4 regions of the Sporosarcina sp. P37 genome follow, and region 1 is predicted to be linked to each of the others. Evidence: predicted binding sites of a transcription regulator. Region 1 holds the regulator's gene; each other region holds the start of a gene.
The links. Region 1 encodes LexA, which represses DNA repair genes until DNA is damaged. Its sites were predicted from a motif close to CGAACATATGTTCG; they were not measured.
Positions count from the first base shown of each region.

Region 1 (7,468 bases):
CAGGCACAGATGATCCGGTGGGGGATAAAGCGAAAGGTGTTTGGAAAGTGGCGAAACAGCTGAATAAAGCCAGCCAGCAGCAGGTTACTGTTCAGTTGTATGAGGGCGGAAGACATGAGATGCTTCAGGAAATCAATTATCAGCAAGTCTATACGACTATTGTGGAGTGGATGAAACGAAATGAACGCACCAATTGATGTACTGGCGGTTGTAGGACCAACTGCTTCAGGCAAAACAGCACTGAGCACAGCACTTGCCGCTTCGTTGAATGGGGAAATTATCAACGGCGATGCCATGCAAGTATATAAAGAACTTGATATCGGCACAGCCAAGATTCACCCTTCTGAGATGCGGGGTATCCCGCATCACTTTTTTGATGTGAAAGAGCCGACAGAATCCTTTTCTGTGGCGGAGTATCAGCAGGCAGTCAGACAGTGGATTAAAGATATTCAATCACGCGGAAAATTGCCTATTATCGTAGGAGGCAGCGGCATGTATGTGCAATCCGTATTATTTGATTACCGATTCACCGAACAAGCGGCTGATCCTGCAGTGCGGGCGCGGCTGGAAGAAGAGCTGGAACAAGCAGGTGCTGAGCAATTACATGCAAGACTTTCGGAGCTGGATCCAAAAAGTGCGGAAAAAATCCATCCGAATAACCATCGCCGGTTAGTGCGGGCGCTTGAAATTTTGGAAGTGACCGGACAAACAAAGCAGGATCATGAGCAGCAGCAAGGAAATATGCCAATGTATCATTATCTGATCATTGGACTCGACCTTCCGAGAGATATACTTTATGAACGAATCGGTCAGCGTGTCGATGAAATGGTCAAAATGGGTCTGTTTGACGAAGTGAAAAGCCTTTGGGACAGAGGGATTCGAAAGACGCAGTCTGTACAGGCTATCGGCTATAAAGAATTGATATCTTACTTTGACGGGCTGCTGACAAAAGAGCAGGCAATTGAAGCCGTGAAAAAGAACACACGTAATTACGCCAAGCGCCAGCTGACATACTTCCGCAATAAATTGCCTGTGCGGTGGGTGGAAGCTGATCAGTCAGGTGAAGAAATTTATCAGAAAACATTGGAAATAATAAAGGATTTTCAGAAAGAAGTATGGAATAAATAAAGGACAGAGACAAGGAGGCAATTGAATGGCACAAGGAAATATGCAAGATACTTTTTTAAATTCATTACGCAAGAACAACACATTTGTAACAATCTTTTTACTCAATGGTTTTCAGTTGAAAGGTCTGATCAAGTCATATGACAATTATACGGTCCTGCTGGAATCAGAAGGCAAACAGCAGCTGATCTATAAACATGCGATCTCAACTTATGCTCCTTCAAAACCAGTTATCTTAAAAGATGAACAATAAACAGGCATCCGCCTGTTTTTTTGTTGTCTTTCATTTGGCAAATGTTGCGCATCTGCTAAAATAGAAGATGAGAAAATGAAATGAGGTACTACATAATGCAAATTGCACCAATTAATGAAGACTTACTGGCGAAATCGAAGGAAGCGGAACAGCTGATTGCGCCGTATGTGAAAACAGTCGAAGAAATTGCTTTTTATAACCAGCGAAAAGTTCTTCAGGCATTTAAGCAGAATCAGGTAAGTGATTTCCACTTATCGGGCTCTACAGGCTATGGTTACGATGACAGCGGCCGCGATGTATTAGAACAAGTGTATTCCGATGTGTTTGGAGCGGAAGACTGTCTTGTAAGAAACCAAATTATTTCAGGCACCCATGCAATTACGATCAGCTTGTTCGGGATTTTGCGCCCGGGCGATGAGCTGCTTTATGTTACAGGCAAGCCTTATGACACACTGGAGTCTATCATTTCCGGCAACGGGAAAGATACCGGCTCGCTCGAAGACTATCAAATATCCTACCGGCATATCGATTTGAATGAAGACGGTTCAGTCGATTATAAAAAAGCAAAAGAAGTCATTTCGTCTAAAACGAAAATGGTTGCTATTCAACGCTCAAAAGGGTATTCGAGCAATCCTTCATTCCGTATCCATGAAATTGAAGCCATCATTCAGGAAGTGCGCAAGATCAAGGAAGATGTTGTAATTTTCGTGGACAACTGCTATGGAGAATTCGTCGAGATGAAAGAGCCTGCAGAAGTGGGAGCAGACTTGATGGCGGGGTCACTGATTAAAAATCCCGGAGGCGGTCTGGCGAGAACTGGCGGTTATATAGCAGGAAAAAAAGAACTGGTGGAAAAATGTGCATACCGGATGACATCTCCCGGTTTAGGCGCAGAAGCAGGAGCATCGCTGGATACGTTACTGGAGATGTATCAAGGATTCTTCCTGGCGCCTCATGTAGTGAGCCAGGCAGTTAAAGGCGCATTGTTCACATCAGCATTTTTCGGTATGTTTGGGATGGACACAACACCTCATTATAGTGAGCAGCGCACGGATTTAATTCAATCAGTGAATTTTTCCACGGCAGAACAAATGATAACGTTCTGTCAGATGATCCAGCAAAATTCCCCGATCAATGCCCAGTATGCGCCGGAGCCTTCTTATATGCCGGGCTATACTGACGACGTCATCATGGCGGCGGGTACATTCATACAAGGATCGAGCATTGAACTGACTGCTGACGGTCCAATCAGACCGCCCTACACGGCTTATATTCAGGGCGGACTGACTTATGAGCATGTGAAATCAGCGGTGCTGAATTCCATGGAACAATTACTGGAAAAAAAGCTAGTATAAATAAAAAAGTGTATCAAGAACCTGTTTTCGGTTCTCGATACACTTTTTTTAATGGATCATCCGGTAGACGCCGACCACTTTTCCAAGGATGGATACCTGATCTACGATGATCGGCTCCATGGAAGAGTTTTCAGGCTGCAGACGGAAATAATCTTTTTCTTTAAAGAAACGTTTCACTGTCGCTTCATCTTCTTCTGTCATCGCCACTACAATTTCTCCGTTGGTTGCTGAATGCGTCTGTCTGACGATTACGCGGTCACCGTTAAGGATTCCTGCTTCAATCATACTGTCTCCGACAATCTCCAGCATGAAAATTTCATCTTCTGAAGAACCGAACGTATCCGGCAATGGAAAGTATTCTTCAATATTTTCAACTGTTGTAATCGGATTGCCGGCTGTAACTTTACCGATGAGCGGCACGTGCATAACTCCGCTTTTCATCTCATCCAGACCATCTGGATCTAAAATCTCGATAGCACGGGGTTTTGTCGGGTCCCGGCGGATGAATCCTTTGGTTTCCAATCGCGACAAATGCCCATGAACGGTTGAACTTGACGCAAGTCCCACAGCTTCTCCGATTTCGCGCACGGAAGGGGGATATCCTTTTAAACGGACTTCATCTTTGATGAAAGCGAGTATTTCTTCTTGTCTCTTCGATATTTTTTTCAACATATTCACCTCTTCTGCAAGATTACGAGCAATGGAATACTGAACCATTATTTTGAATATAGTATAACATGTGTTCGATTACTAATCAAACAAAGGTTCTAATTTTACTTGACATGGAATCGTATGTTCTCTTATAATTAAGAACAAGTATTCCGAACATGCATTCTTAAATCGTATATTTTAGGAGGAGTTATCATGGAGATTATGAAAGAATTTATTAAAAACAATTATTATTTTGCGGTACTGCTGGCAGTATGTGTAACATTTGCATGGGTGCAATTTGATAAACTGGCAGAAGATGACCAATACATGGAAATAGTTATTAATGAAGGAGATACATTGTGGGGGCTGGCTTCCAATTATTCAGAAGATATACCTGCAGCACATTGGATTAAACAGGTGCGCTCATTGAATGAATTACAGAGTGATCAGATCATTTCAGGTGAATTACTGCGTGTCCCTGTTAAAATAAATAAACAGTCAGATATGCGTGTAGCTGAAATGGGAGTGGGAGAAAGATGAAGGAAAAGAATTGCGTAATCTATTGCCGTGTGAGTACAGAAAAAGAAACACAAGAGCAGTCGATTGTTCGTCAGCAGGAAGAACTTGAGAAATTGGCTGCAGAATTGTCCTACACATGTGAAGGGATTTATACAGACCGTCAAAGCGGATATGATATGGACCGCGAAGGGCTTCTTGCCATGCTGGATCATATTCAGAGCGGAGCTGTAGATGCCGTATTCATTCAAGATGAAACACGTTTGGGACGGGGGAATGCGCGGGTGGCTATTTTGCATGTTATTGCCAAGAGTGATACTGCAGTAATTACGAATCATTCCAACGGGACGATAGAACTTAACGAAATGGATACCATGCTGCTGGAGATTCTTGCAATAGTGGAAGAATATCAGCGGAAACTACATAATGCAAAAATACGCAGAGGGATGAAGCGGGCTGTTGAAAGAGGCTATAATCCATCTGAAAACTTGTATAATATCGATCAGGGCCCAGGGCGTGAAAGACTTGAGCTGCCCATGGAAGAGATTGTCTCGCTGCGCAGTAAAGGCCTCACCTATGAAGAGATTGCCAATGTGCTGAATGGACTGGGCCACACAGTCAGCAAGGCAACAGTTCATAGAAGATATAGAGAGTTTATAGCGCAGGAACACTAATCGTTTGCACTTTTCCTCCAGGTTGTTTACATTTTAGTTGAACAATAAATATGTGGAGGTTTATAACATGCTGCCAGAAAAGAAAATGAAACGTATTAATGAGCTTGCAAATAAAAAGAAGACAACAGGTTTATCGATTGAAGAAGCAAAAGAACAGACACAATTACGCAAAGAGTACCTCGAAACGTTCCGTTCGGGAATGCGTGAAACAATCGAATCCGTCAAAGTAATCGATGCGGAAGGTAATGATGTCACGCCTGAAAAAGTCAAAGAAGCAAAAGCAAACAAAAAACCCCTGAATTGACTGCAGGCAACGGAATAACATTGTAATTATCTCGGGAATTGACTACACTAGAGAAGGAATATGTACCATAAAACACTCATATGAGCAGGATGGAAAGGATGTACAGCATGACCGAAAAAATCGATCAACTGGCAATAACGACAATCCGGACATTATCAATCGACGCAATTGAAAAAGCAAATTCAGGTCACCCGGGATTACCGATGGGCGCAGCACCGATGGCTTACACATTATGGACACAGCATCTTCACCATAATCCATCAAACCCACAATGGTTCAATCGTGACCGTTTTGTGCTTTCAGCAGGACATGGCTCCATGCTGCTTTACAGTTTGCTGCATTTAAGCGGCTACGGCTTGACGATTGATGATCTGAAGAATTTCAGACAATGGGATTCAAAAACGCCGGGTCACCCGGAGTATGGTCATACAGCAGGAGTCGAAGCGACGACAGGACCGCTTGGCCAAGGGATTGGTATGGCTGTCGGAATGGCAATGGCTGAAAAGCACCTTGCGGCAACATACAATAAACCTGGCTTTAATATTGTTGATCACTACACGTACGCACTTTGCGGTGACGGGGATCTTATGGAGGGAGTAGCGGCTGAAGCTATTTCCATGGCTGGTCACCTGCAATTAGATAAATTGATCGTACTATATGACAGTAATGACATTTCTTTAGATGGCGATTTGGATATGTCGTTTTCTGAGAATATCAGAAAACGCTTTGAATCATACGGCTGGAATTATGCGCGTGTAGAAGACGGCAACGATACGAAATCTGTATCAGCTGCAATTGAACAAGCAAAAGAAAACAGCGGCGGACCGACAATCATCGAAGTAAAAACTGTCATCGGTTACGGATCTCCGAATAAGTCAGGTAAAGCAGACGCGCACGGCGCCCCTCTTGGAGAAGAAGAAATGGCTCTGACAAAAGAGTATTATAAGTGGACATTCGAAGAGGATTTCTATGTCCCAGAAGAAGTGTATGACCGATTCAATTCGGCAACAGATGAACTGGGCGTGCAAAAAGAACAGCAATGGAATGAGCTGTTTGAGAGCTATGCCAACGAACACAAAGAATTGGCAGCCCAATTCAAACAAGCCGTAGCGAATGAACTTCCCGCTGATTTACAGGAGCAGATGCCTGTCTATGAGGCTGGTGCTTCTGTAGCGACCCGCTCCGCATCTGGGGATTCAATTAATGCATTGGCAAACGCTGTGCCGGCTTTATTTGGCGGCAGTGCGGATCTTGCAGGCTCAAACAAAACTACAATTAAAAATGCAGGCGATTTTACAGCGGCTGATTACTCAGGACGCAATATCTGGTTCGGCGTGCGTGAATTTGCGATGGGAACGGCGCTGAACGGTATGGCACTCCATGGCGGTGTTAAAGTATTCGGCGGCACGTTCTTCGTGTTCAGCGATTACGTACGGCCTGCTATACGTCTGTCTGCGTTAATGGGCTTGCCTGTAACGTATGTATTCACACATGACAGTGTGGCTGTAGGAGAAGACGGCCCAACACACGAACCAATAGAACAACTTGCTTCTCTGCGTGCGATGCCAGGATTGTCTATTATCCGCCCTGCAGACGGCAATGAAACATCCGCTGCCTGGCTCACAGCAGCGACATCAAAAGATACGCCAACTGTTCTGGTATTGTCCAGACAAAACTTGGAAGTGCTGCCGAAGTCAAAAGAACTTGCGATGACTCATGTAGCTAAAGGGGCATATGTAGTATCGCCTGCTGCCAAAGAGCAAGCTGACGGTTTGCTGCTGGCAAGCGGTTCAGAAGTTGGTTTGGCTGTTGCAGCGCAGAAAGCATTAAAAGAACAGGATATCGACGTCAGTGTCGTATCAATGCCTTCATGGGATCTCTTTGAGAAACAAGATCAGGCATATAAAGAGTCAGTTCTGCCTAAGAATGTGAAGAAGAGAGTAGCAATCGAGATGGGCGCGTCGCTTGGATGGCATAAATATTCAGGTGATGAAGGAACTGTCATGGCAATCGATACATTCGGTGCCAGTGCCCCTGGGGACTTGGTAATCGAGAAGTATGGCTTTACCGTGGAGAATGTCGTGAAAGAAATGACTAATCTGCTGAATAACTGAAAATAATTTACACACGGCCCGGGCTGAGTACCGGAGCCGTGTGTTTTTTTATGCATCTTTACGACAATAATAGTGATGAAGTTTTCCGTAAACTGACATGATTTACATAAGACAAGCCCTATGATAGACAGTAGGAGGTGTTCGTTATGAGGAAGTATGAAATATTTAAGATAAAGTCTGCGTATCAATCCTTCATAATGGGACGTGAACGGTTACTTTTTGAGTTATTAGCGGTGAGTCCTTCTGCGAACTATCAGGAAATTGAATATTTATGTGATCAGTTAAACCAAAAGGAATTGGATCATATCATTCAGCATAATCTGGCCAAATGCTTTGATCATGTGGACTCGCATCATCATGAATATCGGCTGACCCACCTGATTAAAGGAGAAGTTTTTATTAAAGTGAGCACTCATTGTATCCAAGTGTATTGTCAGGGTTCCCGAATGCTTGACCTGGACTTATTCGTCGCACTG
Region 1 covers NZ_CP015349.1:3,010,157-3,017,624, forward strand. Annotated here, with positions in the region: gene SporoP37_RS14975 (alpha/beta hydrolase) at 1-197, shown strand, start outside; gene miaA (tRNA (adenosine(37)-N6)-dimethylallyltransferase MiaA) at 181-1,128, shown strand; gene hfq (RNA chaperone Hfq) at 1,154-1,378, shown strand; gene SporoP37_RS14990 (methionine gamma-lyase family protein) at 1,474-2,733, shown strand; gene lexA (transcriptional repressor LexA) at 2,782-3,402, opposite strand; gene yneA (cell division suppressor protein YneA) at 3,598-3,924, shown strand; gene SporoP37_RS15005 (YneB family resolvase-like protein) at 3,921-4,574, shown strand; gene SporoP37_RS15010 (DUF896 domain-containing protein) at 4,642-4,878, shown strand; gene tkt (transketolase) at 4,986-6,992, shown strand; gene sirA (sporulation inhibitor of replication protein SirA) at 7,139-7,468, shown strand, end outside.

Region 2 (7,468 bases), 430 kb from region 1:
CACGAATGATGTCCGCAATCTGATGGAACAGGAAATACAGCGCGTAGTAAAAGGCACAGCTATCGCACATGACTGCGAAATCACGGCAGAATATTTCCGCGGTTATCCTGCAGTGGTCAACCATGAGAAAGAAACGGACTTCCTGAAACAGGTGGCGGAATCCATTCCGGAATTAAAAGGCGCAGTCCAAATGCAGCCGCAAATGGGCGGAGAGGACTTTGCTTACTACCTGGAAAAAGTGCCGGGCACATTTTTCTTCACTGGCGCGCGGCCGAAAGATGCTTTTCCGCACCATCACCCGCGGTTCGACATAGATGAACAGGCTATGCTGGCAGCTGCCAAAACACTGGGCGCGGCCGCACTTGAATACCAGAACTGACGAATAGTGCACACAGACTGGAGATGAATCCCGAACGGATTTCATCTTCAGTCTTTTCTTGTGTTCACACCTTTTCCGGCCGAAATGGATAAAGGCTGTTCGCAAGTTACCGCATCTGCCGTAATCAATAATTTTTACTGCCTTTACCTCGGGCGTTTTTATAATATCCCACAGGTGACAGAACATTTACTGTTTTCTAAAATTATTGTTGATTTTCGTTTTTTCTATATTATAATTAATACGTATATTGTCCTATTAACAGGGAGGGAACGCCATGTCCAATCCACATTACCTGTCGTCTTACATTGTGACTTTTCATACTTTTGCATTACTTCACGGACAACATTCCAATCCGTACTATACGAAAGTAGTAGAAAGCGACCGGACGTTCATTGTTGAGAAAACACCATTAGAAATTATGAGAGATTCATGCGCACATTACCGTTCCAATTTCGAATCGATTATCAACAGTTCAAAAAGTGATTTGAAAAACCGTCCCAAACCGCCCATTATGCTCACTCATTCGAATGATCGGCCGTTATTGTTCTTCCCTTTACTGTCCCCTACGTTACATAAAAATTCATGGGTGGCTTATCACGCAGTAAAAGATGCGGTTCAACATGAAGACGGAGTAATTGTTATGCTGAAGAACGATACACAGATGCCGCTTGATACGTCACTTGCGACTGTCTACCGGCAAATGGCGCTGTCGCATATTTTGTCTCAGCGTTTTGAACATGCACAGGAAGAATTGCGCAGCTCCTATTATATGATTATGGAGCCGAAAAGTTCTGATTCTCCAATTTCCTGATGTATTGATTCAGCAGTTCTTCCGACCGGTTACGCAGACGGACGTTTAAATAGCGGCGCAAGTCTTCATAGCCTTCGTGGATAAACAGATATTCCGTAAACAGGTCATCTGTCGAGCGGCGGATGACTTTCATTTGGTGCCGCCGCAAATACAGAGCAGTTGCCTGCAGATCCGCAGACACTGTATTCATCGTTTCGTCGATCAAGTTGATATACGGACTCTTCAGCTTGAAGGGAACTTGATCTACTAATTGCCGATCCCGCTCCAATATTGTCAGCAGCATGGGCAAATAAATATAGTTCTCTAGATACGGCAATGCCTCCGCTGGAATCAAAGGCATACTCATCGTCCTCCCTTATAGAACATTTGTTCTTGTACTAATTATAATTACTTCTGTTTGAAAAAGCAAGTACATACAGTATGGCTTTTTTTGCATAAAAAAACTTCCGGCTGTTTTGCCGGAAGTCTTATGCAGTAACGTAACTGCAATTTTATTATATTTTCTGCGGTATTACTGGTTGCCCGGCTCGTCCCCGATAAAGTGGATGGAGAACACTTTCCACTCGCCGTCTTCCTTATTAAAGACAGTTACTTGGCGGCCTTCAGGTGTATTTTCCACGCCCGACTCTTTATCCGTAAACGTGGTTTTCAGCGTCGAGAATACTTGGGCGCTTTCTCCCGTGTATTTTACGATCGTTTCATTATCCGTTTCACGCTTCATCGCTGTATTCGCAAGCATTTCCTCGGTCGCCTGACGCTCTTCTTCAAGATCATAGCCTTCCGTAGAAAGTGTAGCGAGATACCCATCGATATCCTGTTGGTTCAGCGTTTCGATGTAGTTATCAAAAGCGGCGAGAATATCGGCTTTTTCTTGTTCAGGCACATCCGCAGCTTCTTCTACTTTGTCACCGGACATACTGAATCCGACCTTCTTGTCATCTACTCCGTGGTCGATCGCGCCGCTGCCTGGTGCCGGTTCCTCGTTTACAGGAGCATTTGTGTTCTTGTCATCCGAGTTACCGCATGCTCCCAAAACAAGGGCCAGTGTAATGGATGCCGCTGCTAATTTTTTCTTCATAAGTCCCTCCGCGTAGAGAAAAAGACCTTCAGCGCACAAAGATCTTTTTCATGTTATTTCATTATTTTACTTCTACCCAGCCATTTTTGATAGCTGTGACAACTGCTTGCGTACGGTCATTTACATTCATTTTTTGCAGTATGCTGGAAACGTGGTTTTTAACGGTCTTTTCTGAGATGAATAGCGTTTCACCAATTGTTCTGTTGCTTTGACCGTCTGTCAGCAATTGCAGAACCTCACATTCACGCTTTGTCAGCAAATGAAGCGGGCGGCGAATATCGTTCTGCTGGAAAGAACCTTTATGTTCTCTCTCGCTCAAACGGCGGAATTCAGAAACTAAATTATGCGTGATTTTCGGGTGCAAATAAGAGCCGCCATTCGCCACTACTTTAATGGCTTGTACAATTGCATCCGCATCCATTTCTTTTAGCATATAGCCGAGGGCACCTGTCTTCAGGGCGTGTGTCACATAGGACTCATCGTCGTGAATGGAAAGCATAATAACGCGTGCATCCGGGAATTCTTTTACGAGTTCCTCTGTTGCGTCCACACCGTTCATACGCGGCATGTTAATATCCATCAGTACAACGTCCGGCTGGTACTCTCTGTATAACTCAAGCACCTCTGATCCGTCGTCTCCTTCAGCTACTACATTAAACGATTCTTCAAAATCCAAAATTCGTTTAACTCCTTCGCGGAACAATTGGTGATCATCTACTATCAAAATTTTTGTCGACTCCATATGCTATTCCTCCCAGTAATTACCTTACTTACATTTCATCATCTAATGGAATCTGAAAAAGAACAGAAGTGCCTTCCCCAATTTTAGAGGATACCTTCATTTTCCCTTTCAATAATTCCACTCGTTCTTGCATTCCAATTAAACCAAATGATTTTTCTTTTACTTCTTTTGTGTCAAAGCCAAGACCTTGATCTTTTATTAAAATATTGACGGTTTCGCGCAACCATTCGATTTTGACCCAAATTTCATCAGTTTTCGCATGCTTGATGCTGTTATTCACTGATTCCTGTATGAGCCGGAAAACCCCTACTTCAAAATTAGAAGCAAATCTTTTTTCTGCTCCGTTGCTTTGGAAGTGGATGATCAGCGGCGCCTCATATTCACTAATAGTCGATAAATATTTGCGTAACGTCGGAACAAGCCCCAAGTCATCCAATGCCATAGGACGCAGATCATAAATGATTCGCCGCACTTCAGACAATGCTCCTCTGACCATTTCTTTCAGATAGGCCAGTTCCCTCATCGCTTCATCCGGACCATGCTGGACAAACGTTTTCTCAATCAGGCCAGAACGCATCAGAACATTCGCCAGCATCTGGGCTGGTCCGTCATGAATATCGCGTGACAGCCGTTTCCGTTCTTCTTCCTGCGCCTGGATGATCTGGACCGCAAAATCCTGTTTGTGGCGGGCGGTTTCAAGTGCCGTGCTCACATCTTTTAAATCAGACGTTAAATAATTAATCACAGTCGTTACTTGGTTAACGAGCTGATCTGCTCTTTCAATTGTAGAAAGCAGCGCCATAAGCCGGCGTTCCAGCTCATCCCGCCTTTCGCGAAGCTGCTTCTCTTCCATTTTATTGATGGAGACACGTACAAGCAAGTCATTTGCCGCACTGTAAGCTTGTTTTACTTCTTCTTCACTATACGTAACAAAATCCTTAGATACTGCGGCCAGACGCTTTCGCGAATGACGGGACATATCTTCTAAGGAATCACCTTCTGTTATTACATGCGAAATACTTTCTTTCACTTCTGCCAGCTCTTTTTGCATTTCTTCATAACTTCGGCGGCTTTGTTCACTAATTAAGAAGATATCGCTTTTCGAACGATCCATCACATTTACCATGTTGCCGAAAATCTTTTCCATTTGTTGAATGTCAATCGCTTTCTCGTTCAAATAACTACCTCCCGCACCTGTCTATAAGAAAATCAGCAAAGTGAGCAGCATTGCAGTTTAGCCTAATTACTTATACACTTCATATACAGTATATCATTTTCATGATGTAAAAGTATTATAAGTATATTACAAATGTAGGGGGAACGACAAATGCGAGCTAATTATAAAACCGTGAAATTATACGGTGAAAGTGAATTCATTATTCAAAAGTCCCGCTTTCTGTCATTTGTCAAGCGCGTCGAGACAGAACAAGAGGCCATGGACTTCATTGCAGAAATTAAAAAGAACCACCATACTGCTACTCATAATTGCTCTGCCTATATAATAGGTGAACATGACCATATACAAAAAGCAAATGATGACGGAGAACCTTCAGGCACAGCCGGCGTTCCCATTCTGGAAGTTCTCAAAAAACAGCAGCTGAAAGATACCGTAATTCTCGTGACACGCTATTTCGGCGGCATCAAACTGGGCGGCGGAGGATTGATCCGCGCTTATGGAAGAGCAGCTTCTGAAGGCATTGCGGCCACGGGAGCAGTCGAAAGAAAGCTGCACGCAGTAGTCAAAACATCTATTGACTATACATGGCTCGGCAAAGTCGAAAACGAAGTACGCCAATCAGCCTTTCCGTTAAAAGAGATTGTCTATGAAGAGGACGTCGAATTGTTTTTATATGTTCCGAAAGAAGACGAGAAGTTATTTGTCGATTGGATGACAGAGCTGACAAACGGCCAGGCTGTCATCGACATAACGGGTCATGAATTTCTGGAATTCGACATCTGACTATACGTCCAATCAAAAAGCGGGTATAATGGCAGTAGATGATGCCGCCATTCTAACGGCGCAAATTCATTTTTTTACCAGAAAAAATTATACCGAACTGCTTCTGAAAGTCCGGTATATCTTTCAATAAATTCGCCATTGACGGCTCTTCCTGCCGTACTCCCTGGAGGTATAAAATGAAAAGAGAAGAATATAAGAGGAAAAAGGGATCGAAAACGAAGCGCTTCTTTAAAATAGCCTTGTTCACATTCCTCCTCGCTGCAATAGCCATTTCGGCATACGCCTTCAAATTGCATAATCAGGCGGTACATGTGCTCGATCGCTCCTATGAACCGATTGCAAAATCAGAGCCGCCTGAAATGTATGTAGAGCCCGCTAAAGATAACGTTTCTATCCTGCTGATCGGCGTCGACGAAAGTGAAGCACGCCTGGAAAGAGAAAAGCACGGAAGATCCGATGCACTAGTGCTTGCCACATTAAATCCAAAGGCTAAAAGCATCAAACTCGTCAGCATCCCGCGTGATTCCTATGTCTATATTCCACAAGTCAATTACAAAGACAAAATTACCCACGCCCATGCGTACGGCGGAACAAAAGCATCTATTGATACCGTCGAAGAATTATTTGATATTCCAGTTAACTATTACGTCAAAATGAACTTCAACGCTTTCATTGATGTCGTAGATGCACTGGGCGGCGTCGAAGTCGAAGTGCCGTACGAACGCATCGAGAAAGATGAAAACGACAAAAACGCAATCCATCTGATGCCGGGACTGCAGCGTTTGGACGGACGCCACACACTGGCCCTTGCACGAACACGCAAACTCGACAATGACATCGAGCGCGGCAAACGCCAGCAAATGATTCTCCAGGCAATGATCAAAGAAGCCACATCTCTTACATCCATTACCAAATACGGAGACGTCATTAACGCACTCGGGGAGAATATGAAGACAGACATGACTTCTAAACAAATGCTGTCCTTTATCCAATATATAAAGACCGGACTTCCTGAAGTGGATACACTCACACTGAAAGGCTATGACGATATGTCCACCGGCATCTACTACTACAAACTAGATGAACAGAGCTTGGGTGAAACAAAGAAAATTCTAAAATCCCATCTCGGCCTGATTCCCGACTCTTCTTCCTTAACCGAACTCGACATAAACCAAACCTCCGCCTCATCCCAAACGGCTTATCAATAAAAATAGTCAGCGATGGAACCTCACCGGGTTTCATCGTTTTTTTATTGCGGATTTATTGTGCAGGCCGCGGGGATGTTGAACTGGTTTTCGGGGGAGGTTTGGGGTTGTGGCTAGGGGCTACTCTATGCCCAATGAGCGGATAACCGACCACTATGAGCGCTTGCAAAGCCTCATAGAGCGCAAAACAAGAAGTTATGAGCGGTCACCGGCACACATAGAGCGCTCACACAGCTGCTATGAGCGCTTATCGGAATTAATGAGCGGTTGCGGTTGCGCCGGAATCTGCCGATCATGTGCACCGCCACTCTACAACTCTCCCACAAACATAAGACTGCGAATGAAAACAAAGCCCAATGAGCGGATAACCGTCCACTATGAGCGCTTGCAAAGCCCAATAGAGCGCAAAACAAGAAGCTATGAGCGGTCGCGGGGACGCATAGAGCGCCCACAAAGCTGCTATGAGCGCTTATCGGAATTAATGAGCGGTTGCGCCGGAATTTGCAGATCATGTGCACCGCCACTCTACAACTCTCCCACAAACATAAGACTGCGAATGAAAACAAAGCCCAATGAGCGAATAACCATCCTCTATGAGCGCTTGCAAAGCCCATAGAGCGCAAAACAAGAAGCTATGAGCGGTCACGGGGACGCATAGAGCGCTCACACAGCCACTATGAGCGCTTAACAGGATTAATGAGCGGCAGCCGCCGTAATCTCAGCAAATCATACACCCCACTCTCCCTCCAAAAAACCAACAAAAGTGCAACGAAGTGGAAGGCGGCGACCTGGTTGGCTCGGCGCGGGTCCTCCCGAACGCGTCCGCCTGGAACGCAGTGCAACGGTGCCTTCCCCTTCCCTTTTCTCATTACTTCATTACTTCATCACATCAAAAAAAGCCCCCATCCGCTCCAAAGCAGATGAGGACTTTCCTAACTTACTTGCCAATCATGCGCACTAAATTTAACAGCGGACGATAATTCGCACCTGCCAAACCGATTAGCTCAACGAACAATTCGATGACAATCAGCATGACGAAGATGAGAAGCAATGCGCCCCAAACCGTTGCCTGCGAAAACAAAACGGCCGCTGCGCCAAACAAGATCGCAATACCGTAAATAGTCAGCACGGCTTGTCTATGCGAAAACCCTACGCGCAGCAAACAGTGATGCAAATGCGACTTATCTGCCGCTGTAATCGACTGTTTCATGCGGACGCGTCTGACGATCGCAAAGAATGTATCTGAAATCGGTACACCCAGCATGATAATCGGGATAACTAATGATACAACCG
Region 2 covers NZ_CP015349.1:2,582,432-2,589,899, reverse strand. Annotated here, with positions in the region: gene SporoP37_RS13005 (amidohydrolase) at 1-379, shown strand, start outside; gene SporoP37_RS13000 (competence protein ComK) at 654-1,190, shown strand; gene SporoP37_RS12995 (YhjD family protein) at 1,153-1,530, opposite strand; gene SporoP37_RS12990 (nuclear transport factor 2 family protein) at 1,702-2,268, opposite strand; gene SporoP37_RS12985 (response regulator) at 2,330-3,010, opposite strand; gene SporoP37_RS12980 (sensor histidine kinase) at 3,039-4,187, opposite strand; gene SporoP37_RS12975 (YigZ family protein) at 4,338-4,970, shown strand; gene SporoP37_RS12970 (LCP family protein) at 5,147-6,178, shown strand; gene SporoP37_RS12965 (glycosyltransferase family 4 protein) at 7,113-7,468, opposite strand, start outside.
Region 2: a site for LexA is predicted at 1,550-1,563, ahead of SporoP37_RS12995 (YhjD family protein). Genes of this name have one in related genera too.

Region 3 (7,468 bases), 350 kb from region 1:
TCATCACTGCGGCGGCTGCGGGGCTGAACTGTCTATCCATAAAAGACCACAGGAAATGAACACTGCCGCAGTATTCATCCTGATTATAGCAATAAATGAACTAATTCCATCTAATGAGTGATTTAATAAAAAATTTTTGTGCTTTTTTCAGTGCGGCAAGTACGGATAAACGCTGTATGATAATGAGTTTTTAAGTAATGACGGAATTAAATAGCTGCATCCACAGTATTAGTCAATTAATCCACTATCTATTTCATCACAGGTCTGTTATACTAAGGAAGAGTTATTTTTGTTCTGTTCAGCTAAAGAAGAGGTTTTGTTTTTCGTCTAAGGTATTTGAGCAAAAATAGTAACATATTGTACGGATATCCGTACTAGGAGGCAATAATAATGGAACAAGGTACAGTTAAGTGGTTCAACGCAGAAAAAGGTTTTGGATTTATCGAACGTGAAGCAGGAGAGGACGTATTCGTACACTTCTCAGCTATTCAAAGTGAAGGTTTCAAATCTTTAGACGAAGGTCAAAGCGTAACATTTGAAATTGAAGAAGGACAGCGCGGCCTACAAGCTGCAAACGTTCAAAAAGCTTAATAACGGCTTTAAAAAAGACCCTGCATCTAGGGTCTTTTTTTTATCGTAATTTATGTTATATCCTTTGGTAATTCTCGCATGATTAAATTGGGACGGACCCTAAGACTCAGCGAGCCGCAGAGATAAGGAATATTAATATTCTTTTGGAACTGATTTAATGAGAAGTTCAAAGCAACTCAGTAAAATCCAACAATCTGCAAGAGACATCTCTTATAGAGTTAAAAAAGTAGAACCTGCTTTTTGACGTTGCTCAAGAGTTAAAGAGGTTTTATTGCCTGGTGTTGGTTCCATTAGATTCCCCGCCTGAGCACTATGAGTATTAGAACAGTTTGGGGAGGAAGGATCACAATTATTATTCACGGGAATAAGTCTATCTGATCCGGGCGTTTCTATAGTTGCTGTACCAAAGAAGATATGTCCGAGTTCATGTTTTAAGAGCGAAGTATTAAATGAGTCATTTGGGAAATTACAGATTACAATATGATTAAATAATCGGGAAGCTGTATTTTGATTAGTTAAATCTATATTACTAAAAGCTCTACCAGCTATTCCTGATGTTTGTTCTGAAAACGGTGCATACCATACTGCAATTATTTTTGTGGTGTTTGGAAATCTATCTGCATGGATTTGCTGTAATCTTCTGAAGCTGGGATTGTCGGAGTTCAAATTACCCAAGTTTGATGGCAGTGAAAAATCGGCGCCTAGATCTGTATCTGTAAGTTGTACAGGCCCGCCAGGAATTGCTATGATAGGAAACCCCCAAATCTGAGACACATTCGTCATATCTTCTCCAAAACGATCGTTCCCGTTTCTGGTTGTTTCGGCACCAGGTAAATAATAAGCTTGAACAGCAACAAATGAAAAAAGTTGGCCAGCTGTATCAGTCGGACCTTGTTCTGGTGTTATTGGTAAAGAAATAGGATCATCATCTATTTCTGGAGGTTGAGGTTTATGACATTCACGGCAGCATTTACAACAGCATTTGCACTTATTTCCTTTTTTTGATTTCCGTTTTTCACCCACAAGGAATCACTCCTATTATAATTTTCAATAGAACCTATCATATTCAAATGCGAAAGACCTGTTTGTATGAACACCTAGTGATGTGTTAGACAAACATTCTTTTACCTCATGAAATCTCTAAATTTTATATAGTTTACTACCCGGAATTCTATGCACTATCAAATTGAATAAATATGCTAATAGCAGCTGAAGGATTTGAAAAATTATTAATCAGCATAAAGAAGAAAGGTGGCATAAGAAGGTGATAAGCCAAGAATTCCAAGATTTGTACATCAGATCGTTAGAGTCGACTTTGCATAAGCTTTCAACTGCGTATGAAAGCATGACAGAAAAGGGATCAAATACGGCTCTTGTAAAAATGAGAAGGGACGCTGTGAAAACCGGGTTAGAAAGCCTTAGGTGCGATTGGAACGCGGAGGAGTTTATTTGTGACGATGAAATCATGTTAACTTCTATAAAAACTTTGCAGGGCATTGTTCCGTCTATTGAAAAACAACTAGTTAAGGCAAAGGATGGCAGTTCTCAAAAAACATTAAATGAGCGCCGTTTAACTGCAATTAACCTGTCCGTCGAATCTTTGAAGAACCGCTTCCAATAAACGTTTGCCAAAAGCAAACAAAGGATTTTATGTATAAGGGTTTACAGAAACAATCTATTACAGCTTCCGGATAGGAATTGATATGGAAATGAAGAAAAGACTTCTCTATAGTGTGCTTGGGATTATAACAATCAGCTATTTTTTCTGGTTTCAAAATAATTCACTTACCATGAGCAAGACAGAGATCCGTTCTGCAAACCTGCCTGCCAGTTTTGATCAGTTCAAGATTATCCATTTGACCGATCTTCACAATAAAAGCTTTGGGAAGAATCAGCAAAGAATAGTCCGGAAAGTCACAATGTTTGATCCGGACATCATAGTTTATACCGGTGATCTCATCGATTCCAACAGGACGGGGGATGAAGCAGGGCTGCTGTTAATGAAAGAGCTGACGAAAGTTGCTCCTGTATACTATGTGACAGGAAATCACGAATGGTGGTCTGGGACATTCAATTCATTGGAACGTTCATTGAATACTATTGGCGTGCATGTTTTACGTAATGAGCAGTCTGCGCTGGCAATGGGGGATGATAACATCCATATTGCGGGTATTGATGACCCGGCGCACGGTGTCAATGGTGTATCGGAACGGGAAATAGCCATGGAAGATATAAAAACACTGGCAGAAGAAATGACAACAGATACTTTTACAATTTTGTTAGCACATCGTCCCGAGCTGCTGCCGCTTTACGCGGAGTCTGATTTTGATCTAGTATTTTCCGGTCATGCACATGGGGGACAAATCAGACTTCCTTTTGTCGGCGGTCTGATTGCGCCAAATCAAGGAGTGCTGCCCGTTTATACTGCCGGTGAATATGTGCTGAATCATACAGTGATGATGGTTGGAAGGGGACTCGGCAACAGCATTATACCGTTGAGAGTATTCAATCGTCCTGAGATTGTCGCAGTAACATTGGAGGCTGCGGACGAGTAAGCACATATAGTCATCCAATCTGCTGATCTCGCTGAAGGCAAAGACAGTTGGATAGTAAGATGATTTCATTATTTACTGTAAGCAGTAAGGAGTAATGTATAAAGACTCAAATCGGCGCTGACGGCAGCGTCGATTTTTTTACTGCTTCATTACGCTGGAAAATGAAAACTTTCATATGAACGAAATTCCGGTGAAGGATAAGGCTGGTTGAAAATATTTCATCTGCCAGTTAAGCTCCCATACAGTGTCTGATGAAATTTTAGCCTAATAGATTTTGATTTCCAGAAATGGCTTGATTATCTCAATAAATCACGAGTGTCATACACACATATAGAAATCGAAAATCCTATATTGTACGATAAACAAATGCTCAATGTCAATCATAAATTTGAAAAATTTCAGATTATATGGTATAATCAATATACAATAATAATTAAGGGTGCAATCAGCAGTTCCGCGCAACTTATTCCAGCAAGGAATGGAGTGCGTTTTTTCATTTTCAGAGCAGTTAACGAATTTATGTAAAGGGAGATGTCTGATGAATTTAATTAATGAAGGAATAACACACAACGTGTTTGGTGAAGGAAGTATTGTCGAACACGAGGACTCGGTGATTGTCGTAGATTTTAATAACGTTCTTAAAAAGTTCGTTTATCCTGATGCTTTCGACAATTTCATTACACTAAATGATCAAACGATCGCTAAATCTTTAGAGGAAGTTTTCTTAAAAAAGAGAGCGGAAGAAGCGGTGCTTGAAAAGAAGCGCAAAGAAGAAAAAAAGATCCGGTTACTTGAACAGCAGCGAAGAGATATACTTAAGAACAACAAAATTCATGTAAGCTCACAAATTGTTTTTTGGCTGGATGAAGAGGAGCAATCTAACCTGTTTAACGACTGGCAAATATCGACCGGCAGTATTCAAAGCGGAAAAAATAAAGGACGGCCAAACCCGGTAACCCGTTTGCGTCCGAACAGTGCAGGTGTTCTGACTGTGCGAAATTCAGATCAAGAGGAAACAGAAAGACGGATCGTCGGTCTCTTCATGGTAAATGACATATTTACCGGCACGATAGGCGATGATGGGCTAGTGCCATATCATGAAGATTTCAGAATTCAGCTAACAGAACAGGAAGCTGAGAAAATGCTCTTCTGGAAGTATTACGTAAATAAAAACTACCCTCATCGAACTTCATGGAATTCAGGCAAATTCCGTTACTTTGACAATGTATGGACTGCTCAGATGCTAAAAGATATCATAGCATTACGAACGGATGAAGATGAGGTCAAGGAAGCAGAAGATTTTCTGGAATACTTCTGCAAACTGAATGCTTTGGATGTAGACAATATTCCTGAAGCAAGCGGTGCTATACAATAAACTTTATGCGTAGATAAGAAAAAGAGCACCACTCTCCCGCAGAGTGGCGCTCTTTTTATCGATGATTTTCAAAGAGACAATCTCTTCGGGCCATAGTTTTGGCGCGTCAAAAATATCAAAGTCAATCATGAACTCATCTTCTTCCGCAATCAACTGTAAGCCAAATTCATATTTAGCAAAATAGCCATTTTCGATTCATTCCCACAAATCCCTGCGCTGAAAGTCTGCATCCTTCCCAGCGATTTTCTGTTCCTCATCCCAAACGAGTGAATGTACTCCAAGTACAGGTTTGCAATGAAACTTTACGAACGTTTTTTCTCCATTTATTATGGGATTAGCTCATCCATACTGTATGTGGAGTTTCTGTAAAATAGCACAAACAGAGAAATGGAAAATACGATGGAGTCAAGAAGTGAAGAGCAGCTGCATAATTATGAAGATCGTCTAATAAGGTGAATGCACCTGCACTTTTACACAGTAAAATGGACTTGACACCTATTTCCGCTCTAACTTTTCCACCCTTTTAGTTAAGTCATCAATTTGTTTCTGTATTAGTTCGAATTGAATTGTTCGTTCGGATTGTTTTTGCGCTTTTCGTTTGTTCTTCTTTTCATTTTCCAATTCCTGCAGTGTAATTGCGGCCGCTATTTGAAGAGATTCACCTGCTATGGACAGCACACTGCCCAAAAACTCCAGTTTAGCTGCATAAATTTCTGCTGATTCAAAATTTTTATCTGTCTGAATGTTATCCATTATTTCACAACCTCTGTCAGTTATTGAGTGTTCCATTTATATGTGACATGCAACAAAATCATGTAAGCGGTAAAAGCTGGCACCCTGGATATAGATACTGATTTATAATGCAGCTGCGCTGAATACTTGTTTATATTTGCATGAAATCGTTTTAATAGGATAGAAAAAACACCCGTAAACTAAAATAAAGAAATATAGTGAACATAAATTGCAAGGAGGCTGCAGAGCAGATTCATCCAGCAGTATGGTAAATAAATTGTAACTGTCATGATATACTCTATTACAATGTTTCTATTACATGTTAAAAGAGCAGCTCCCGGAAGTTTATTACTCTGGTCTTTCGTGTTGTGGGAAATATATGGGAAAGTGGTGGTGTTCTTTGAATTTGTTTGAAGCCAGAAATGATATTTCGATAAGAGGAAAGAATGGGATCGCGTTCTTATTGTCTGCCGTTGTCATCTGGTCAATCATTACCGTTATATTTTTGCAGCCGATTGAAATGAGCCAGAAAAACATATTTATGATGTTTTCGACAGGTTTGATGTTTCCGCTGTCTTTGGCTCTGTCCAAATTACTGAATGCTGATTGGAAATTTGATGATCACGAGTTAGGGGTTTTGGGGCTATTTTTAAACTTGGCGCAGATTATCTACTTCCCGATTCTGTTTTGGGCTATGATAAAAAGCCCGTACGATGCAATTATGATATTTGCTGTCATAACCGGCGCTCACTTTTTCCCGTATGGCTGGTTTTATAATGCCAAACCTTATTATTACGCGGCACCCATTATTGCGATGAGTATGATGTTTTTGGGGCTGTATGCAGCTCCGGATCATTTATGGCTGCTGCCTTTCTTCATGACAGTGTTATTATTGATGTTAGTCATTTCTCTTTATCTGGATTTCAGGGCGGCAAAGAAAAGAATGTGATTTACAGTGTCTTGTCCTTTGCGCACTCAGACAGCAGTACAGGATGGAATCAGGCAATGCGGTTTTCTATAAACAATCTGTGAAATATAGTGTATTGCTGATCTTTGTGCCCGCGCTTCAAACTGATTGGAACAAATAAATTTGCTTTGCAGATGGGAGGACAGGAGATATGGAAGAGGTATATGTTGCCGGAGGGTGTTTATGGGGAGTACAGGCTTTTATCAAAACGTTGCCCGGAGTCCAAGTTACAGAAGCGGGAAGAGCGAACGGAACGGGTCATACACTTGAAGGGGAGTATGATGGATACGCTGAGTGCGTAAAAACGGAATTTGATCCATCCGTCATGACGATAACAGATTTAATGGAGTATTTATTTGAAATCATTGATCCGTACAGTTTGAATAAACAGGGACAGGATGTCGGAGTAAAATACAGAACCGGGATTTATAGTGAAAAGCCCGAACATCTCCAAGAGGCGAAAGTCTTTTTGCGCAGCAGAAATGACTATGACAAAATTATGGTGGAAGTACTTCCTTTAACAAATTATGTGAGAAGTGCAGAAGAGCATCAGAACAGGTTAGACAAGTGTCCGGATGATTATTGTCATATTCCGGAAGACATTCTGACCAAGTATAAGTGAATGGTCCAATGAATCTGTGTATACATTTAATACATTGGAAAAGAGGCTGCCTTTTTACGGTGCGGCCTCTTTTCTGTGTTTTAATAACCGATTGGCGAATCCGTTTCCCAGTCGTTCCTTGTGGTTTGTCTATGCTGTTTTTGCAGCTGGCGGATACGATCTTTGTATTGAATCACCGCTTCATAGTGATAGGTGAGTGCAATTGACATATACAGCTCATTCAGCTGTGAAACGGAAAGCCCTTTTGTTTCCCGGGCAATATCTGTAATTTGTTCAGCTGACAGAATCTGTTTGCGGTCCAGTTTTTCCATATATTGCTTCCGTACTTCTTCCGTCGGGGACTTGATTTCATATGTGCTGTCAAAACGACCTGCGCGATTGATCAGGGCCGGATCGATGCGTTCGGGGTAATTAGTCGTTCCAATGATAAATAAGCCGTCACGGACATGTACGCCGTCCAGGATATTGAGAAATGTGCTTCTCATATGTTCAGGCATGGAATCCATGTCTTCGATAACAAGAATGGCAGGGGCAAGGCGTTCCACCGTGTTAAATACTTCTTGCACCGAATGGCTGCCGGTAAATTCTGTGATTTGCCAGTATACAACAGGTGCATCAGTTGTGCC
Region 3 covers NZ_CP015349.1:90,756-98,223, forward strand. Annotated here, with positions in the region: gene SporoP37_RS00630 (cold-shock protein) at 391-591, shown strand; gene SporoP37_RS00635 (hypothetical protein) at 802-1,614, opposite strand; gene SporoP37_RS00640 (hypothetical protein) at 1,856-2,212, shown strand; gene SporoP37_RS00645 (metallophosphoesterase) at 2,301-3,146, shown strand; gene SporoP37_RS00650 (malate synthase) at 3,685-4,521, shown strand; partial or broken gene SporoP37_RS00655 (catalase) at 4,576-4,842, opposite strand; gene SporoP37_RS00660 (hypothetical protein) at 5,017-5,274, opposite strand; gene SporoP37_RS00665 (DUF7010 family protein) at 5,654-6,202, shown strand; gene SporoP37_RS00670 (peptide-methionine (S)-S-oxide reductase) at 6,372-6,842, shown strand; gene SporoP37_RS00675 (ATP-binding protein) at 6,923-7,468, opposite strand, start outside.
Region 3: a site for LexA is predicted at 3,524-3,537, ahead of SporoP37_RS00650 (malate synthase). Genes of this name have one in related genera too.

Region 4 (7,468 bases), 550 kb from region 1:
ATCGGGAAATAAGGGAAGCCTTCAACATAAGGAGCAATTTCGTATAATTGAAAATAGACGACGAGTGAAGTATCTGCAATATAGAAGTCCTGATCAGGCCGAATTTTAGTGAATGGCTCAAGCACGGGCGTCTTCCATTGCTGGATATGGCGCCGTATATATTCTGAAATACGCTGTACATATGGACTGCCAGGTTTAAACATGTCCTGCAAGCTATATTTTCTGCCGGTGCGCGTGTCAAACGTCAGTGATTTGACGACAGTCATGCCATGCGCTCCGCCCGTAAATGAATAAACGATAAGATTGATGCTTAAAATGTCCCGCTGATTATTTTTGATCTCATACGACGCGAATAATTCCACGAGACCTGGTTCATAATAATTTTCCTCCACCAGCAATTTATTCATTTCTTTGAACAGTTCCTCATTCAGCTGTTTCTGAACTTTCTTATTTTCCAGCCAGGTAATGACCGGATAATAAATATCTATTTTTGGTTTGCTGTTCGATACGTGGTGCGTCTGGATAACGGCGGGATTTTTCATTGTTTCATCCTTTCTGAGACTTTTGTCTACTATATGCAGCAGACAGACAGAAAGTTTCTCGCTTTTTTTCCTGCCGTATGATAGGATAAACACTTAATGATATGAGGATGTGAAGTAAAATGATTAGTATTACACTGCCGGAACCTGACGTAACAATCGTTCGCAGAAAGCAAGAAATTACATCGGAAGAAGCGCCGATCAAGCCAATTTACGGCTTCATCGATTTTCATGAGATCCCTCGTGATAAAGGCGGTCTTTTGCTGTTCTTCAACCATAGCGATGAATTGTTATTCGTAGGGAAAGCAAGAAAATTGCGTCCGCGTCTGAAAAAGCATTTTGATGACCAAGTGTCTCCACTGCGCAATCACCGTGAAGAAGTGGCGAAAATTTCCGCTGTTATCATCGATGATCCAATGGAACGCGAAATCTACGAAACGTATGTGATCAACACACAGCGTGCAAAGTACAACGTAGAAAAAGCATTTTTCAGGGACTGAGCTGTCTGCCTCCGCAGACGGCTTTTATTTTTTTAAGAACCATCCGCTTCTTTTGCCAGCTGCACATCAATTACATCTGCCGCATGAATCTTTTCCGTGCCGAACGGATCACGCAGGACGATGGTCCATGTCTGCAGGTCAAGCGCTTCAATTACCCCTTGATGGAAGCGTACTTCCCCGTCGTGCCATGTCTTCATCCATGTCTCACAGCGTCTCTTGCAAGCCGTGTCGAGCGTCTCCTGTATCATCTGCAGCTCCCAGTCCGTCAAGTCGGCACGAGCTATATACTCGTCCTCCCTTTGCCAGTCACGAAGCCGCTCAAGATGTTCTGGTAACATCAGCGATGTCCATTTAATTTTCCCTCTGTCGCGATTCCTTTCCATATCGTATTCCCCTTTCAGCAAACATATGTACGTTTTTATTATAAAGAACACAGGTTCGTAAATCAATGGTAAAAAAAGCCATCGCTTCTATAGCGATGGCCAACTGTTTACTTTGGTAATTTGAATGAACCGACGTATTGCTCCAGTTTATGCGCCATTTGATTGGTCTGAACTGAACGATCGGAGATTTCTTCAATGCTCGCTGTCGTTTGCTCAGCGGCAGCGGCGATATTATTCGTCATGTCTTCGATATTCTGCACAGCATGTGTCAAATGCTCAATCAGCTGAACAGCTTCTGTTGATTTATTTGCTTCAGATGTCATCAAGTTGGAGATGTTCTTAATTTCCTTGACAGTCTCTCCAACCGCAATAGAAATATTGCTTAATGACTGAGAAGTAAGCTGAACGGTTTCTGTACCTTTCGTGATGTGTTTCGTATTTTCTGTTGTGGACGTAATGACTTGCTGGATGCGTTCGGATATATCCTGCACCAGTTTCTCCACTTCCAGAACTTCTTGATTTGACTGTTCTGCAAGGTTACGCACTTCTTCCGCAACGACCGCAAATCCTTTACCATGTTCTCCTGCACGTGCTGCTTCGATGGAAGCATTGAGTGCCAGCAAGTTTGTCTGTGCCGCAATACCTGCGATGGAACCGGTGATGTTCTGAATTTTCGTAGTGGACTCGACAAGATTTTGAATGGTATCACCCACTTCTTGTGAACCCGTTCGGATTAATTCCATATCGCGGCTGATTTCATCCGCGCGTTTAGCGCCTTCCAATGCAATTTTCATCGTTTCATTGGAATTGACCAGCATAGAATCGGCGTTTTCTTTCGTATTGCGAAGTCCGCCTGCAAGACCCGATAAAATGCCTGCCGCATGTTCCGCAGTTGTCGTACCGTCTGTGACAGCTGTTGCGACTTCCTCGATATTATTCGCTACCATGGAAACCGCTTCCCGCATTTCTGAAAGTGAAGCAGATGTTTCGCCGGCATTTTCGGATAAATGCTGCGATGTCGTATTCATCGTAGCGATCATCTCCTGCAAATTCACTGTCATCTGGTTCAATGTACGAGCCAGATCACCCACTTCATCCTGTGAAGTAACTTCTGTCGTCTGTACAGCCAAATCACCGTCCGCAATTTTCTTCGCCTGTTCAATCAAGCTTGAAATCGGCTTCGTTTTACGGCGAATGAGAAATCCTGTTCCGACAGATGCAAGCAACATAGGAATAATACTGATCAAAATTCCGTCACGCACAACGTCCCATGTGCGGTCTTTGACGATTGTTGCGTCAAAATCAATGACACTTACGGCGATGATTTCTTTACTGGCATCCTGGTCTTCATGGATTGGAGCGTAACCGGACAATCTCTTCATCCCGCCGTATTCATAAGGCTGCGAGTAGGTCGGATGATCGTGTGCGAGCAAGTCATCAATAGCATCCTGATCCATATGGAACTTATCTCCCGGTGCAAAACCTTTTGCTTTCAGGTTATCATCGAGAGCAATCAGGTTACCGTCAAGATCCAAAATATATTGTGTTTCAAATATATTCTTATGGGCAGTTGTCCAGTTCAGCGTCTTCCCGATAGCCTGCTGCGTTTGTGCATCCCCCGCCAATGCTTTGTCCATATCATCAGGGCGAATGAGTCCGGTAGTTATATTGGCACAGCCATACGCCTCAATTCCCGCTGCATCGTATAATTTGTCGTACGCCGTTTTATATGTAGCAATCGAAGTAATCGCTAACATCACCACTAATATGCCCGCTATAATGGTGCCTAGCTGAAACGTCAACGAATCTTTAACTTTCATCAAACCTTATGCCCACCTTTCTAATTTGGCTCATCTAGTTCATTCGTTGTCTTCATCATACGCTATCACTCTGCAATTAAAAAGAAGAAAATGAAATTCTCTTTAATTTAAATGAAAAAGAAGATTCAAAAGCAAAAATATTGTAAAGAAATTGTTCTATTTCAGATATAATGTTGTATGATGAATAGTATATGAACATAAAGTTTCGTAAGGGAAAGAGGCGTTCTAGTTGAATGATGAACAAACCGTTTTCAATTTAGTGCATTTAATGGATCAAGTAACGAATAAAATGCTTATCCGCTTCCAGCAGGAATCCGAACTGTCCCTTGGCATTTCCCATATTCTTGTGTTGCTGGAGCTGCACAAGAAAGGAGAGCAGCGGCCTTCTGACCTGGCAGAGACACTTGGCTTCACTCCCGCTTCCCTGACACATTTGTCGACAAAGCTCATAAATAGCGGATATATAACGCTGAGAAACGATGAAGAAGACCGTCGAACAAAATATTGGAAAATAACACCTTTGGGCTTGGAGATTTTAGAAGAGGCGCAACGGTATGGCCGCAAAGTTCGAACAGAGTTTTTCAGTCATTTATCGGAAGCCGAGCGGCGTAATCTACTGGAAATCTATACAAAATTGAATGACACTTTCGTCTAAAAAAGGCTGTCCCGCTATGAACTGCACCTCCAATTGTCAGTTGTGTCTAACAATTGAGGTGCAGTTCACTGGGACAGCCTTTTGTTTAATTTACCGTAATTTAGTAGAACCGCCGTCCACCATGATAGTCTGGCCCGAGATGTATGATGCATCTTCACTTGCCAAGAATACCGCTGTGCGGCCAATGTCTTTTTCCGGGTCGCCGAGACGGCCAAGCGGATTTTTCGCAAGCATCGCCTGGTAGATATCAGGATGTTCCTGTGCCCACTGCTCGATGCCCGGTGTTTTAGCGATCGGGGAAATCAAGTTACAGTTAATGTCGTATTGTCCCCACTCGTTTGCTGCGACTCGTGTAATTGCACGGATCGCTTCTTTTGCTGCTGCATAAGAACCTTGGTTCACGTCGCCGTTCAGTCCAGCACCCGATGCGAAGTTGATGACGGATCATTTCGATTCTTTCAGGTGAGGAAGTGCAGCCTGCATCAAGTACAGCGTAGGATAGAAACCTGTGTTGAATGAGAAGTCCAGGTCCTCCTGTGTTATTTCCTCAATTGATTTCATTCGGGGCGCATGTGCGTTGTTCACCAAAACATCGAGTTTTCCGAGCTTCGTTACAACTTGTTCGATAATTGAAGGCAGTGCTTTGTGATCAGATAAATCTGCTTGAATGAAAATAGATTGCGGGGAGATCTTCTGCAATTTTTCCATAGCCGCTCCGCCAGCCTGCTGATTCAAGTCTACCACCGCGACAGTGGCACCTTCTTTCACGAAAGCCGTTGCGATTCCCAATCCGATTCCGCCGCCTGTGATGAGTGCAATTTTTTTATCTAATTTCATATATAACATTTCCTTATCGAAACTAGTTTAACATTAAATCAATTCCAGTGTAAACTAATTGAACTTGAACGGCCGAATGTCTTATATCACTATTTCCGTCTGTGGAACAGCAGAAGGTTTGCCGAATAAATAACCTTGAAACAGTTCGTAGCCTTTTGCCTTTAGCCATTCAAAGTCCTCTTTTTCCTCAATGCCTTCCGCTAACGGAACAGCGCCGATAGCCAGTGCCTTCTCCAAGAACTGTTCAGCGACAAACTGCTTTTGCGGATCAGAACATACACCCTGCACGTATTTAATGTCCAACTTCATGTAATTCGGACGAAGGAATGACACTAATTCAATCGTATTGTATCCTTCCCCCACATCATCAAGTGCATACTTGAATCCCCTGGAGTGATAGTAATTCAAGATTGTCTTCAGATGATCCATATCTTCCACTTTTTCTGATTCCACAACTTCGAAAATCAAACGATGCGGATCAATACCCAGCCTATTTGTCAGATGAATAGTGGAGCGCAAACAAAATTCAGGCGAGTAAATGGAAGTCGGCACGAAGTTAATGAATGCTTTTTGCGTAATATCTTTTGCATGACGAACCGCCGTCATACGGCATACTCTATCAAGTGCATATAATCTGCCGCGCTCTTTAGCGGCAGTGAATATTTCATTCGGATAGATGACACGGCCGTCCTGATGATAGAAACGTGCCAGTAATTCATAGGCGTAGATGTCCAAATCACGTGTAACAATTGGCTGATAATGGCTTGTCAGCTGTTCGTCTTTAATGACCTGGTCGATCCATTCCATTTCCACTACTTCCATGACTTGCGAAAATGGCCGCCAATCGGTTGGATCCAAGCGGAATTTAATAGAATCCATTTCTGCTGCATGATCGGCGCAAAAGTCGTATAATTCTTTTATCCCTTGTTCTTTTACGTGAAACGTCTTTGCCTCCTGCTTCACCAGCATGTCTGATCGCTTGAGATGTTCTTCGACTGAGCGGATTAATGCAGGTTGCTTACAGTTCACAAAAGATACTTCATATTCAATAGTTCCGATGATACAGCCTTGACAATGCATTCGCCTCATCCCTTCGGTGTTTAGTAATTGGAGTATATCATGAAATGGGTACTTTTCTCACATATAATATAGAGAAGCCCCAGATTCCCGGTTAATTGGCATGCGGGTGTTTAGATTGCTTTCATTTGTGGAAAGACAAGGATATAGAACGTTTACAGAAGTCAGGCGTTCAACAGCTGTAATCGAAATGCACTTATTTATGTGGAGGTGACTAGATTGAAGGTGCTCTTGTATATTAGTGCCATAGTCGCCGTTGCGGCTTTAGTAGTTATCGCAATTGCTATTATTAAAACAGCCAAGGCGGTCAAAGAAGCAATGACAGAAGTTAAAGACACGATGAAACGTGTGGAGCTGAGAGTAGGCGGAATCACAGATAAGGCCGATCAGCTCATGACTCAAACAAACCAGATTGCGGATGACGCGAATGCAAAGCTGCAATCGGTTGACGGATTGGCGGCTTCAGCGAAAGAACTTCGCGAATCCACCGAATATGTTCAGCATTCATTATCGAAAATGGCTGACCAGGTGGCGGCGCCTCCCGGCAAATATGCCAAGTTGATGCAGCAAACGACTGCATTGTCCGAGGCGGCATCTAAAATGTATTACACTATGAAGCAGAAAAACGGGGAGAGGTGAAATTGATGGACTGGGTACTAGGAATAGGCGTTTTGCTCATCGGCATCGCATTGATCATTGTCGCGGTCGTGCTGATTAAGCCGCTTGGAAAATTGACTGAGGTGCTGGAAAGTGTCAAGAAGACGACCGATACCCTGCCGTCAACGGTAGCGGATGTTACGGGTCAGACACAGCAGATTCTTCACACAACGAATGAGACGATCAGTAATGTAAACAAGCAAATCGGTGAAGTAACTCCGGTCTTCCAGATTGTCGGAGATGTGGGTGAGGCTTCACGCGAAGTGACGACTGCCGCGCTGGATACGACAGTTCGCTTCAAGGATCGTGCAGGGAATGCGAGTGAGTTTGTTAAGGAGAAGGAGTATAAAGGGTTGTACGGTATCGTCACGCTGGTGTTTTATTTGATGCAGCAGCGCAAGGAACTTAAGAAGATGCGGCCGTAAATGGAAGAGCTGTTCAGGAAGTCTTGCAGAGACTTTTTGGACAGCTCTTTTTCTTTGTGAAGGTTCTTTTGGGATAGTTTTGTTTGGAGTGGTGTTGGGGCGTTGCTCGACTCATTTTCGGGTGTTGAAGTTAGCATCTGTCCGCTCTTAGGACCCGCGCAGGCACGTGGGGGATTGTCTTTCGTCATGAGCCAGCTGGCGAGGTGCGTGCCAGTTGTCTCATGACTTCGGCCGACCCCGCAGTTGTGCCTGCACTGCTGTGTGGGAGCTATGCATGTACTCTTTTAAAAGAGATGAAGTGCAGTGACTGGTAGACGACTGGCGTGTGCTTTGGCAAGAGACGTGTCATATTCTGCTTCCCCCTAACTGAACGGAGGCGCCTTACAAGCGGTAGGCGTAGTAATGAGACAGCCAGGCGCACTTCCTGTCTGGCTCATTGCGGAAGCCATCCGCCAGCGCCGCAGTGAGTTCAATGCCGTTTTGTCACTGGTTTTGGTGTCGTAGCTCGACTCGTTGTCGGGGATTGAAGTTAGCGAGTGTCCGCTCTTAGGACCCGCGCAGGCACGTGGGGGATT
Region 4 covers NZ_CP015349.1:293,092-300,559, forward strand. Annotated here, with positions in the region: gene SporoP37_RS01575 (DUF3298 and DUF4163 domain-containing protein) at 1-542, opposite strand, end outside; gene SporoP37_RS01580 (nucleotide excision repair endonuclease) at 662-1,039, shown strand; gene SporoP37_RS01585 (YolD-like family protein) at 1,072-1,422, opposite strand; gene SporoP37_RS01590 (methyl-accepting chemotaxis protein) at 1,530-3,242, opposite strand; gene SporoP37_RS01595 (MarR family winged helix-turn-helix transcriptional regulator) at 3,472-3,897, shown strand; partial or broken gene SporoP37_RS01600 (SDR family NAD(P)-dependent oxidoreductase) at 3,988-4,734, opposite strand; gene SporoP37_RS01605 (EAL domain-containing protein) at 4,816-5,763, opposite strand; gene SporoP37_RS01610 (DUF948 domain-containing protein) at 6,037-6,450, shown strand; gene SporoP37_RS01615 (DUF948 domain-containing protein) at 6,456-6,893, shown strand.
Region 4: a site for LexA is predicted at 1,441-1,454, ahead of SporoP37_RS01585 (YolD-like family protein). Genes of this name have one in related genera too.